DNA from 2 places in the Leucobacter aridicollis genome. Region 1 is predicted to be linked to the other one. Evidence: riboswitches for the same ligand, from Rfam matches in the RefSeq annotation. Region 1 holds a riboswitch; the other holds the start of a gene.

The links. A riboswitch is a leader RNA that binds a small molecule or an ion and turns the genes downstream of it on or off. The one in region 1 is predicted to bind thiamine pyrophosphate.
Region 2: another riboswitch for thiamine pyrophosphate. It lies ahead of KI794_RS03815 (thiamine-binding protein); the one in region 1 lies ahead of KI794_RS05370 (thiamine ABC transporter substrate-binding protein).

The regions. Positions count from the first base shown of each region.
Region 1 is NZ_CP075339.1:1,186,032-1,192,775, reverse strand. It holds gene KI794_RS05385 (hypothetical protein) at 117-761, opposite strand; gene KI794_RS05380 (ABC transporter ATP-binding protein) at 758-1,432, opposite strand; gene KI794_RS05375 (ABC transporter permease) at 1,429-3,105, opposite strand; gene KI794_RS05370 (thiamine ABC transporter substrate-binding protein) at 3,137-4,240, opposite strand; TPP riboswitch at 4,238-4,347, opposite strand; gene KI794_RS05365 (cell division protein PerM) at 4,354-6,240, opposite strand; gene KI794_RS05360 (hypothetical protein) at 6,274-6,744, opposite strand, start outside.
Region 2 is NZ_CP075339.1:872,576-879,319, reverse strand. It holds gene KI794_RS03835 (ABC-F family ATP-binding cassette domain-containing protein) at 1-474, opposite strand, end outside; gene KI794_RS03830 (ABC transporter ATP-binding protein) at 484-1,341, opposite strand; gene KI794_RS03825 (ABC transporter substrate-binding protein) at 1,343-2,431, opposite strand; gene KI794_RS03820 (ABC transporter permease) at 2,434-3,207, opposite strand; gene KI794_RS03815 (thiamine-binding protein) at 3,221-3,517, opposite strand; TPP riboswitch at 3,511-3,618, opposite strand; gene KI794_RS03810 (TetR/AcrR family transcriptional regulator) at 3,686-4,279, opposite strand; gene KI794_RS03805 (DUF1304 domain-containing protein) at 4,395-4,784, shown strand; gene KI794_RS03800 (NADP-dependent oxidoreductase) at 4,823-5,839, shown strand; gene KI794_RS03795 (ornithine cyclodeaminase family protein) at 5,883-6,744, opposite strand, start outside.

The DNA of each region.
Region 1 (6,744 bases):
GTCCGTCCTATCACCTGGGATCTGCAGTTCATATGCCTGCGTCTCACGGTTGCGCAATACCAACTGCCGATCCCAGGGATACGAGCTGTGGCCGATCCCAAGTTACGACGGGACGCTCAACCTGCCACGTGGAGCACTTCGTGTGCCCGGGCCACGGGCTGTGTGATCGCGAAGTGCCGCACTTCTTGCTCAGCCCAGCGCTCCCAATGCGGAATAAAGGTCTCACCGTCGCGGGCAAGCGCACGTTCCCGTCGCAGCGTTGCCGGGCACTCCACCCACACCGCGTACGCAGAGCCAAGTGAACGGGCGGCAGCGAGGGCCCGCGCGCTGATAGAGCCGCACCCTTCGACGATGAGAGGCGCAGACCTGTCGAACTCGACTTCGGGTGTGAAGCTCTTCGCGTACCAGTCATAGCGGCGGTAAGCGCCCGACAGCAGGAGCGCCGGGACCGCGGCGCTGCCCGCGGCAAGCCCATCCCATCCAGGGTAGAGCTCGTCCATGCCGACGATGTGCGGGCGCTCCCATCCGTTTGCCTCGCGTGCGCTGGCGAGGGACTCGGCGAGTGAGGTCTTACCCGATCCTGATCTGCCGTCGATGAACAGCACCCGTGGCCAGCCAGATGGGTCGCCATTCTGACCCGTCGCAGGGAGCCGGCCAGCGCCCAGCCGGCCCTCAAGCCGCGCAGCGAGCGCATCCGGCCCGCCGCAGGCAAAAGGTTCCGCGCCCGCGCCAATCGCGGGAACGGTGAGTTGACCGCTCACCCCGCGACCCGCCCGTCGCTCATCCGCAGAACCCTGTCGGCAATGGTCTCGGCCTCGCTCTCGTCGTGGGTGACGAGAATCGCTGTGGTCGCCGTCTTGCGCAGCAGATCGGCGAGATCGACGGCGAGCCTGTCGCGCAGCTCGCGGTCGAGCGCGGAGAGCGGCTCGTCGAGCAGCAGCAGTCGCGGGCTCGGCGCGAGCGCGCGTGCGAGGGCGACGCGCTGGCGCTGACCGCCGGAGAGCTCGGTGACTGGGCGGTTCGTGAAGCCCCCGAGCCCAACGAGTTCGAGAAGCTCAGCGACTCGTGCGTCGCGATCCGCACGCGGCCAACGCTTCACCCGCAGGCCGTACGCGATGTTCTCCCCGACCGAGCGGTGAGTGAAGAGCTGGCCGTCTTGAAACACAAGCCCGAACTCGCGGCGGTGCGGGGGGACACCGACGAGATCCTCTCCCGCCCAACTGACGACGCCTGACGTCAGCGGCTCGAGCCCGGCGATAGCCCGCAACAGCGTCGACTTCCCGCAGCCAGAGGGGCCGAGCAGGGCGACGACGTCGCCGCGTGGAACGCCGAAGGTCGCGTCGCGCACGACGACCTCGTCACGGCGGTATGCGACGCTGACGTCTGCGACGTTCAGCCCGCTCACGACCCCAGTGCGTGCCTGTGCTGTCACCAGCTTCCCCCTACTCCGCTGTCTACCCGCCAGCGTTCAGCTACGACCATAATGCCCGCTGCAATCGCCCCAAGCACCACTGAAGCGGCGAGCGCCATTCCGTAGCTCGCGGGGTCTGGGCTGCCGACGAGTGCCGCGATCGCGACTGGCAGCGTCTGCGCGTCGGGGCGCACGAGAAATGCTGTCGCCCCGAACTCCCCGAGCGACACGGCGAACGCGAATCCGAGCGCGAGGCCAGCCGACCGACCGAGCAGCGCGAAATCAATCGTGCGCAAGACGCGCAACGGTGAGGCCCCGAGCATCATTGCGGCCTCTCGGGTACGTGGATCAATCGACCTGAGTACGGGCGTGAGCGTGCGCACCACAAGCGGCAACGCGACGAGCGCCTGCGCGATCGGGATAAGCACGACTGAGGTGCGCAGGTCGAATCCAATTCCGAGCGGCTTGTGCATCGTGAGCAGCAGCCCGAACCCAAGTGTCACCGCAGAGATCCCGAGGGGAAGCATGATCGCTGCGTCGTAGACGGCGATGCCCCGGCGCAGCGCCGCTGAGCGAGGCCGTCGCGACACGATCAGCGAGACAAGCATCCCGAGCGTCACCGCGATGAGGGTCGCGACGCACGCGATCCCGAACGAGAGCAGCGCCGCGTCGACGACTGACCCGTGCAATGGCGAGCGCTCAGGCGGGTCGAAGAGTGCTCGATAGTTCGCGAACGAGATCCCGACACCCCGCGGCCCCTGGAGCGACCGCCACACGAGCGCGCCGATCGGCAGCACGTGCAGCAGCAGCACTGTGACGCCGAACACCGCCAGAACTGGTGCGTCCGTTCTGCGCGGTGCACGCACCTCGACGCGAACCTCCTGGGCGCGTTCGTTTCGGCTCCGCAGCAGCGCCGAGACGATGAGCGCGAGCGCTACAATCGCGAACTGCACAAGCGACAGCACGGCCGCTGAGCGCAGATCGAGAAACTGCACCGTGAGCCTGTATACCTCGGTCTCGATGTTCGCGAACTCGCGCCCGCCAAGAATCAGCACGACGCCAAACGAGGTCGCGCAGAACAGGAACACGAGCGCCCCGGCAGATGCGAGCGCCGGGCCGAGCGCGGGCAGCGTGACCGTACAGAACACCCTCACCGGGCCTGCCCCGAGCGTGCGCGCTGCCTGCCCCTGGCGGGAGTCCAGCTGCGCCCAGTAGCCCCCGACTGTGCGCGCCACGACGGTGACGTTGAAGAATGCGAGCGCGAGCACGACGACCACGAGCGACCTGTCGAGGCCAAGCCAGTACAGGGCTCCCCCGGGCCCGAACAGTGCGGTGAACGCGACGCCGACGACGACGGCAGGCAGCACAAACGGCACTGTGAGTAGCGCCCTGAGCACCGCGCGCCCGCGGAACTCAAGGCGGTAGAGCACGTAGGCCGCGGGGACGCCGAGCAGGATCGCGACGACAGTCGCGAGGCTCGCCTGCACGAGCGTGTTCTGCAGCACCCGCCAGCTGCGTTCGAGCCCGAGCACCTCCGGGATGCCGCCGAGGTCGAGCTGCCCGCCGCTCGTGAGACCCGTCGCGACGAGCGCGATGACAGGCCAGAGGAAGAAGACCCCGACGAAGAGCACAGGAATCGCCGCTGCGAACCCCCAAGCGAGGGGCCCGAGCGGGCGACGTGAGCGTGCACGCACCGCGACTTCCTCTGACCTGTATCGTGCTCTGTTAGAGCCCGACGGCGTCGCCGAGCGTCCGCAGCCAACCGTCGAGGCCCGCCTGGATCTCGGCTGCTGGCAGGTCGTGTGTCTGGCCCGACTCTGGCAGCGGCGCGAACTTCGCCCAGCTTGCGGGCAGCTCCACGTCTTCGTCGACAGGGTACATGTACATGTTGTCGGCGATGCCTGACTGGAACTCCTCAGAGAGCAGGTACTCAACGACGGCGCGCGCTCCGTCTGGGTTCTCGCTGCCCTTGAGCACGCCAGCGTATTCGACTTGCTGCGAGCAGGTGTCGAGCAGCGCCCGCGTATTCGATGCGCTCTCGACGTCGTTCACAGTGAACGCTGGCGACGTCGAGTAGGAGACGACGATCGGCCTGGTGCCTGTCTCGCTCACGCCGGTAAACTCCGTGTTGTAGGCCTCGGTCCAGCCCTGCACGGTGCGGGCGCCGTTCGCTTCGAGGCGCTTCCAGTAGTCAACGAAGCCGTCCTCGCCGAACGCTGCAATCGTCGCGATCATGAACGAAGCGCCCGTGCTTGATGCCGTGGGATCGAGCAGCACGGTGAGGTCCTTGTAGGCGGGATCCGCGAGGTCGTCGAGCGTCTCCGGCTCTGCGATACCCTTCTCCGCGAACCACGCGGTGTCGATGTTTACGCATGTCGCCCCGCGGTCGACCGGCACGAGCGGCACGCTGCCCGATTCCGCACTTTCGGCATCGAGCTCGGTGGCGAGCAGGAGGCCGTCGCCCTTCAAGAGACTTGCCGGAACCGGCAGCGCTACGTCGTTCTCGATCAGGCGGGAGGCGAGCGTATTGTCGACGCCAAAAAACGCGTCAGCAATCGGCGCCCCCTTTGTGAGCACAAGCTTGTTCGCGAGTTGGCCGCCGTCGCCAGCAGTGAGAACTTCGACGTCGTAGCCTGTCGCCGCGCTCGCGAGCTGTGAGAACTCGTCGCCGTCGACGAAGCTGTCATGGACGACGAGCGTGACCTTCGCCGAGTCGCCGTCTTCAGCGCTCGAATCCTGGCCCCCAGCGCAGCCAGTGAGGGCGAGCATGGCGGCGAGTGGGAGCGCGATAAGCGCAGCCGATGTGTAAGAGCGTGCACGTGTACGCATAACGAGAAGAGTCCTTCCTCCGCTGGCATGAACCAGATCAGGTTGAACGGTCGGAGCACGCGTGCTCCCTCTCAGCCCCGCGCGCCGGGACTCCCGTGGATTGCTCCCTCAGCCTAGCCCTTACGGCCGGGCCAGCGCCAGCCGGCCCGCTTCTCGTCGCCACCGCGGTCTGCGTCGAGATCGACGTTGTCCCAAGAGTAAGCCTCGACGAGGGCTTCCTCGTCGATTTGAGCGTCGACGGCTTCGCTCGCGGTCGCCTCCTTTGCGGGATGTGCGGTAACGGCTTCGACAGGTCCCGTCGCCGCGTGCTGATCGAAGAGCTCGGCGTCTGGTTGGGGGACGTCCACGCTACCCGGATCCGCGTCCGCTGAATCCACTCCCGCTGGATCGGCGTCGCGCGTATGCCCCCATGCCCGGTCGCTAGCCGGCGCCCAGGCGCTGTCGCCCGGCATGCCTGGCGTACCCTTGAGGTCGGGCAGGATGTCGGTGTCACCATCGACATCGACATCGAACTCAAGCGGCTCGGTGAGTTGATCGTCGACGCGGCTCCCCGCCGAGGCTCGCGCGTGCGGGACGAGTGGCGACACTGGCGCGAGCCGTTGCTCGTCCTCGACGGGATCTTCTTCTGACGCCGTCCTGGCAGGAGCCTGGCGCACTGTCGCTGGGTCGGGCTCTCCGCCGAGTGCAATCCCTCGATCAGGGTCGGCAGCGGCCCCGTCGTCCCCAAGTCCGAGACGCGCGGCGACCTCGCCTGGCCCTGCGACGACCCGCCGGGCGATATCGGCGCGCGCCGCGAGCGCACCAAGTAGGCAGCCAACCCCGAGCTCCGCGGCGGCAAGGCCCGCGGCCCGCCAGACGTCGGGTCCAACGTCTGCGAGCCGCCCCGGCCCGAGAGCGCCGGTCGCCGTCCAGTTGAGCAATGCGATGGTGAGCCCTGCGACGATCACGGCCCCTGCGATCTGAGCGCCCAAGCGTGCCATGGACTGGCGGCGCGCCACGTCGCCGAGCCCGATCCCAACTGCAAGCCCGAGGAGCACGAGGAGAAGCGGAGCGAGCACCGCGACGCTCCCCCACCCGTCAGGGATCGCAGCGAGCACCGGAATGCCTGGCATCGGGCCGAGCAGTTGCCCGAAGGGCGAAGCCGAGCTGCCGATACCGACGGCGAAGCCGGAGCCTGTCAGCCACGCACCGCTCCAGATCACGAACACGGGCAGCAGCGCGAGCTGCAGGAGAAACATCAGGATCGTGCCGGCCAGGTCAAGCTGCAGCGCCTCTGACGCGCCGATCACCAGCGCGAAACGGCCGAGCAGCGAAAACGTGAATCCGAGCGCGGCGATCCCGATGTATGCCGCGACAAGCGCTGAGGCGAGCCTCAAGGCCTGCCCCGCCACACGGGGAACGACAGCAGGCCGCGGGATCCGAAGTCGCCCGAGCCCAGCTTCGATCCCGCTGACCGCCGCGATCCACCAGGGGTGTTCGTCGCGCGCTGCCCGGGTGAGGTAGGCAACCCCAGACGGTGTGCCGTAGACGATTGCTGCGCACCCAGCGGCGGCCGCCCAGCCCAGACCGACCGCCACCTCGCCTCCCGGAGCAACCGCGGAGGCGACGACCGCTGCGACAGCGCCAAACCCGAGTGCGCCGCCGAGCACGCCAACTCCGCCAGCGCCGCCACGAGCACCGAACCGCCAGCCCGCACGCGCTGCGAAGACAACCGTTGCGAGAGTGAGCCCGAGCGGCGCGAGTGACACCGAGAACGTCAGCGCCTCAGGGGCGAACCCGAGCACCTGCATGGCTTCGGCCGAGATCTCGGCGGTGAGTGGCACGAAGTGAGCGAGCAGCCACGCTGCGCCAGCTCCGCCGAACACCGCGCTCGGTTCGGCGGCAAGGCCGAAGCCGAGCCACCACACGAGGAACGCGTAGGCAGCGACCGCGAGCAGCGACGCCAGCGCGACCGCGACGGCCTCAATCGTTGCGACAACCCCGGTCAGTATTGCTCTCATCGTCCGAAAGTCTACCCGGCGACACGCACACGGCTACCAGGCTGCAGCGACCGCCCGGTGTGTCTCGAACAGCGGCACCGTCGTGCCTTCGGGCGCTCGCCCGAACCCGCACTCGGTCGCGACGCCGAAATCGCGCGACAGCACCTGGGTGGCTGCCGCGATACGTCGAGTGGCGCCCTCAACTCCGTCCTCGCGGTGCACGAGACCAAGGTATAGCTCAGTCGTCGCGGGCACGTTCAGCTCGGCGAGCGGACCGAAGAACTCGGTGTCGTCTCGTTCGATCGGAACCGGGAGGTGGAGCCAGGTGAGGTCTCGCTCGGCCGCGGCGGCGACCGCGTTTGCAAACCGGGTGAGGTGTGCGGCATCGCGCGGTTCGACGAAGTGCTTCTCAGCGACGTCTCCATAGCAGAGGTGGACGCCGACCTCGACGTCGAGCGGCACCCTGTCGATCTGCCGGGCAAGCCGCTCGCTGGTCGCATCCCAGACGTCGCCGAACCACTCGTA
Region 2 (6,744 bases), 310 kb from region 1:
CGCGGGCGCGCCAAGGCCGAGCTCAGCGAGCACCCCTGGGAGACGCTCGTCGAGATCAGCCGCGCCGCTCGCGAGCCAGCGGTCGAGGGCAGTCGAGTACACGTCGGCTGGATCCGGATCCCCCGGTGCCTGCTCCCCCGCGCCCCCGAGGGCCTCCGCTGCCTCGTCCATGTCGCGGGTCGCTTGCGCGCAGCCTGTGCGCCTCGCGACGTAGGCGGCGACAGTTTCGCCAGCGATGCGCTCGTGTTCCTGCGGAAGCCAGCCGACGAAGGCGTCCTGCGGCGCGAGCTGCACTGTGCCAGCCTGGGGCTCGAGCTCGCCGGCGAGGATGCGAAGCAGCGTCGACTTGCCTGCCCCGTTCACCCCGACGACGCCGACGACATCACCGGGGGCGACAGTCAAGTCGAGGCCTTCGAAGAGGGTGCGGTGTGCGTATCCGCCCGCGATCGCCTGAGCGACGAGAGTTGCTGTCATCCTGCAAGCTTACGCACTGCCACCGAGCCACCCGAGCAACCTGCGGGCTGCTCCGCGATCACTGCCGTTCTCGTGCTCGCGCAGCCTCGCGGCTGCGTCGGGCCGCTCCTCCACGTGCACAATCCGGCCGGGCCTTGCACTCAACACGAGTACCCTGTCAGCAAGCAACAGCGCCTCGTCGATGTCGTGGGTGACGAGCAGAATCGGCCTCCCGTCGCTCGCCACGATGTCGATGAGCCAATGCTGCAGCTGCCTGCGCGTGAGCGCATCAAGCGCGCCGAGTGGCTCGTCGAGCGCGAGGATCGGCTGCGGCATCAGAAATGTCCGCATGAGTGCGACCCGCTGCCGCATGCCGCCAGAGAGCTCGTCCGGCCAGGCGCGTTCGAGCCCGGCGAGGCCGAACCTGTGCAGGAGCGACCTGGCGGCTCGGCGGGCCTCAGCACGATCGACGCCGCACGTCTCGGCCCCGAGCGTCGCGTTGTCGAGCACGCGAAGCCACGGGAGCAGGGCGTCACGTTGCGGGTGATAGGCGACCCCGCCTGGCGCCCCCGCGAGCTCCACGCCGCGGAGCCGCATGCGTCCGGCTGTCGGCGTTTCGAGGCCGGCGAGCAGCCGCAGCAGGGTCGATTTTCCGCACCCGCTCGGCCCGAGGATCGCCGTGAGCGTGCCTGGATCCGCGTCGAACGAGACGTCAGCGAGCACAGGTACCCGGGCTGCCCGGCGCGGGAGCCAGCCCACGCCGGGCGCCGGGAACGCGTGCGAGATCGCCTCCACACGGAGTGAGCCGAAGCCTGCGTCAGTTTCGCGGCTCAGTCCCGAGCAGGCCCGCATCCCCGACCGTTCGGCGTCCGTCACGTTGTCGCTCATGTCAGGCGGCCGGTAGGTACTCGTTCGTCCATGCACCGTTCACCGGCGACGCGTCGTCAAGCATGTCTGCCTCAACAAGGAAATCGGTGAAGCGCTGCCAGACCGCCTCGTCCATTTCGCCGAAGCGTCCCTGCGCCGTGAACCGGGGCGCGTAGTACGAGACAGCCCGCTCGACGAGGGCGGCGTCGAGCTCGGGCGCCGCGGCGAGGAGCGCCTGCGCTCCCGCCGCCGGATCGGCAACAACCTCGTCGTAGCCGCGACTCGTGGCTGCAAGAAATGCCTGCGTAGTCTCTGGATCCTGTGCCATGTTCGCCGAATTTCCGACGATCACTGGCGTGTACCAGTTTGGAATGCAGTCGTCGTGCGCTGCCATTGGAAGGACGACAACGTCGTCGGTCTCGGCCTGTGCCCGGAGCGCGTCCCAGCCTCCGAACACCCACGTCACATCGAACTTGCCCTGTTCGAGCCCCGCGAGGTAGTCGACGTTGCCGATCTCGATGAACTCCACGTCGGCGGGGTTGCCGCCGCCGCATGTCGTGAGCGCCGACATGATCTCGGTCTCGAGCGCTCCCCCGTAGCCGCCATAGGTGAGGCCCGCGAGCGAGCCGGGGTCGTCGGAGAAGCCGGAGCTCTTCACGCCCATGAGCACCGAGTCGTTCACTGGCAGGAGCGTCGCGACCGCCTCAAGATCCATTCCTGCGGCGCGGGCGGGCAGCAGCGACTCGGCCTGCGAGATTCCAAATTCGGCACGACCTTCCGCCACCGAGGCCGCGGCCCCGATGCCGTCGCCGGGTTCGAGAATCTCGACGTCGAGCCCTGCCTTCTCGTACAGCCCGTGTTCCTTGGCGTAGTAGAACCCTGCGTGGTGAGCGTTCGGCGTCCAGTTCAACATGAGAGTGACGGGCGTGAGCTCTGTCCCGGAGCCCAGCGACTGAGCCCCGTCTGCGGGTGCGCCGGTGCCAGGCGCTGCGGCCGAGCATCCGACCAAGGCGAGCGCGGCAGCAGCTGCGCCGGCGAGCGCGGCGGCGGCGAGGCCCGAACGGCGGGCACGGCCCGCAGGTGTGAGTGTGGTCTGGGAGGGAGCGGCCATGGCTAGACGCCCTTTCTGTTGAGTGTGGATCGGAACCGCGACAGCACGGTGTCTCCGATCAGGGATGCGAGCCAGAACAGCAGCACGCCGAGCACGGCGATGACGCCGACAGCGGCGAACAGCTGGTCCATCCTGTAGCTCGCTTGTGAACGTTGCAGGTAGACGCCGAGCCCGACGGACGAGCCCATCCACTCGGCGATGATTGCGCTAAACACGACGTAGCTCGCGGCGACCTTGGCTCCGGCGACAATCGCGGGCACCGCCCCCGGCAGCCGTACGCGACGCAGTACGGTGAGCGGTGACGCCCCCATCGATTGCAGCAGATCGACGAGGTACCTGTCGGCGTCGCGCATCGCGGCGCTCGCGCTGATCGCGATCGGGAAGAACGCCCCAAGCGCCACTACAAGGACCTTCGGGAGCGCCCCGAACCCCATCGCAGAGATCAGGATCGGCGCGAGCACCACCGGAGGAATCGCCTGACTCGCGATGAGCAGCGGTTCCGCCGCCCGCCGTAGCGTGGCAGACAGCCCGAGCAGGATCCCGATCGCGACGCCGCCGAGCGCCCCGAGCGCGAACCCGAGAAGCGCGATCCTATGCGTCGCCGCCAGGTGCGAGCTGAGCAGCTCCCTGTCGCCCCAGCCCGCCGCCCAAACGCTCATGGGCGACGGAATGAGATACGCAGGAGCGTCGGTGAGGCGCACGAGCAGACCCCACGCGAGCACCAGGCCTACGACGGCGAGGAGCGCGGGAAGGATCTGCCGCGTGAGAGTTCTCACGGCGGCCAGCGCGCTAGTGCGTGATGCGGGCGGCGAGCTCGGTCATCGATGCCTCGATGACGTCGTCTTTTGCCTCGAGGATGCGAAAGTGCGTCATGACGCGATCCGCACCAGCCTGAAGCGTCGCATCGTGCAGCTCGCGCATGAGCGGCCAGAGGCGCTCCGCAGGACCCTGAACTGTCGTGCCGAGCGCGCCGACCTCGTACTCGAGACCGCTCTGCTCGATGACGCGAATCGCGCCCTCGACGCAGCTGTATCGACCGTTTTCGTCTCCCATTGGTGTGGGCGACACGTGAACATGGATCAACATGGTGACCGCTTCCCTCCGCTCGTGTTAACGAGATCAGGTTCCTGGGGTGGTCCGCCTCGCTCGGCAGATCTCAGCCCGTTCGGGCCCCCCCAGCGGATGTGTACTGGAACCCTCAGCATAGCGACGAACGTATGCCTCGGGTCAAGGCCGGAGTGTCGCGGGCGGCCGTTAGCCCTGAACCGCGCGTTCTTCGATGAGAGCGAGCGCGGCGTCGAGACTTCCGACCGCAGCCTCGGGCGTGACTCGCACGAGCGCAACGGCTGCGATTACGAGGCCCGCGCACGCGGCGGTCAGCACATCTGCCTGCGCATTCGCCAGAGATGGGAACCGCGCTGCGACGCCGTTTGCGAAGGCCGCACTCAGCTCGGCCCTGTACGCGGCGATGACGCTCGCGACAGCCGCGTCTTGTGAGATCGGTGCGCCCGCGGCATTCACGAGGAGGCAACCGCTCGTCGCTGCGGTCGTACCCGTTCGCAGGAGCGCCGCGCGGAGCCCCGTGAGGTAGTTCTCGAGCGCGTCGGCTTCGACCTCGGCGGCGACGAGCGGAGCGAGCCGTGGGCGAATCACCTCGTTCAAGTAGCTCTCGATCACTGCCTCGAACAGGCCATGCTTCGACCCGAACGCGTGATAGATGCTCGATCGCTTCAAGCCCGTCGCCGTTTCAAGTGCTGGGAGGGAGCTTGCCTCGTAGCCGTTCACCCAAAACACCTCACGGGCGGCCCGCACGACCTCCGCGGTGTCGAACTGCTGCGTGCGCCCCATGCCGTCTCCTCAGAATGATTGCGTGATCGACCCTCTCGTTATAGTGTACTGATCGATACAGTATTTCGCGAACGCCGGCTGCCGCCGACGCGCAGTTAGAGAAACGAGTCACATCATGGTGATCGCCGGCCTTGTGCTCACCGGAGCCGCAGCACTCATTCACGTGTTCATCTTCTACCTCGAATCCATCGCCTGGACGAGCGAGCGAGCCCGCAAGACCTTCGGCACCGGCACTGTCGAAGAGGCGAAGGCGCAGCATGCCCTCGCGTTCAACCAGGGGTTCTACAACCTATTTCTCGCGGTGGCCGTCGCGCTCGGCATCGTATTCATCGCCGCCGGGAACCTGCCCGTTGGGGCGACCCTTGTCTTCACTGGAGCGGGCTCCATGGTCGCGGCGAGCCTCGTCCTCGCAATCTCCACGCCCGACAAGCTCGGCGCCGCGCTGAAGCAGGGCACCGTACCTGCGCTTGGAATCATCGCGCTCACGATCGGGCTACTCAGCTAGCTCGACTACCCCGGCTTTCCCACACACAAGGAGCACATATGAGCAACGCAACAAGCACCCAGATCCGCCTCGCCCGCCGCCCGGTCGGCTGGCCGGTCCACGAAGACTTCGAGACCGCGACCGTCGAATACGGCGACCCCGCGCCCGGCGAGGTGCGGGTGCGCAACGAGTTCGTCTCAGTCGACCCCTACATGCGCGGCCGCATGAGCGACGCACGCAGCTACGTCGCACCCTACGAGCTCGGCGCGGTGATCGCTGGCGGTGCCGTCGGCAGGGTCATCGCTTCGGCGAACGAGGAGCTCCCAGTCGGCACAGCTGTGCTACACCAGCACGGCTGGACAGACGTCGTTCAAGCCGACGGCGCGAAGTTCAGGGCGCTCCCCGAGATCGCCGGGGTGCCGCTCTCGGTCCACCTGCACATGCTCGGCATGACCGGACTCACCGCGTACGTCGGGCTCACAACCATCGCTGGCCTCCGTGAGGGCGACACCGTCTTCATCTCTGGCGCAGCCGGCGCGGTCGGCACCGCCGCAGGCCAGATCGCGAAACTACTCGGCGCCGGCAGGGTCATCGGGTCAGCCGGCTCCCCCGAAAAGGTGGCGCTCTTGACCGAGAAGTACGGCTACGACGCGGCGTTCAACTACAAGGATGGTCCGGTTCGCAAGCAGCTTGCAGCTGCGGCGCCCGACGGGGTCGACGTGTTCTTCGACAACGTCGGCGGCGACCACCTCGAGGCCGCCCTCGCGGCGATGAACGACGGCGGCAGGTTGGCGCTGTGCGGGGCGATCGCGGCCTACAACGCAACAGAACGCCCATCCGGCCCGTCGAACATGGCAAACATGATCACGCGGGCACTCACCATGCAGGGCTTCACGGTAGGGGCGCACTGGGACAAACTCCCCGAGTTCTCCAAGCGCATGTCCGCCTGGTTCGGCGAGGGCAAGATCGCCTACGACGAGACGGTTGTCGACGGCATCGAGAACACCATCGACGCGTTCATCGCGATGATGCAGGGAGCAAACACAGGCAAGATGCTCGTTCGCGTGGGGGCGTAGAGACTGGGCGCTGGCCCCGGCTTGACCGGGCCAGCGCCACCTGTCAGACCGGCGGGGTCAAGCCCGACGCCACGGCCAAGTCTTGCCACGACATTCCGGTACCCTTGAACACGTTCGGGCGGCCTGGGTCGCGCACGACCTCGCCGCGAACAAGGCCCGCGAGAGGCTGCATCGAGTCGACGTCGAGGTGCCCCTCGGCAGCTGCCATGATGACATCGCCGGCCTCACGGAGCGCGGTCGCCTGATCCTCAACGACGACGAGCGCGCGACCCATGAGCTCCCCCGGGATCTCTCGCCTGTCTGGCTCGTGCGAGCCCATCGCAGCCACGCAGGCCCCGTCTTGTACGAGTGCCCCATCGAACACCGGATCCTTCGCGGAGGTGGCGCAGAGCACGATGTCTGCGTTCGCGACGTCGGCGGCGGCGCCGAGGCTGGCCTCGATCCCGAGCTCGGCGAGCTTCGCAAGCGCTGGGGCCGTGCGCTCGGGGTTGCGGCCCACCAGTCGAATGTCGGTGAGATCCCGAATTCGAGAGAACGCGACAACGTGGTCGATCGCCTGCGGCCCACTGCCGAACACGACGAGCCGCTCGGCGTCGGGCGCCGCCAGTCGATCGACTGCGACAGCGGTTGTCGCCGGGGTGCGGAGCACGGTGAGCGCCGACCCGTCGACAAGCAGCTGGGGCGTGAGCGTTTCTGCGTCCATGAGCAGGTAGAGCGCCTGGATGCGAGGCTTCCCCTTCGCCGGATTATCCGGCGAGACCGACGCGATCTTCACACCGACAGACTGCCCGAGGCTCGACGGCATGAGCAGTAGGTGCCCGGCGCCCGCGTCAACCGACTGCCTCGCCGGGTCGGCTGCGGGGTCGAAGCCATCCATGAGCGCCCGCTCGATGAGGCCGCGAGCG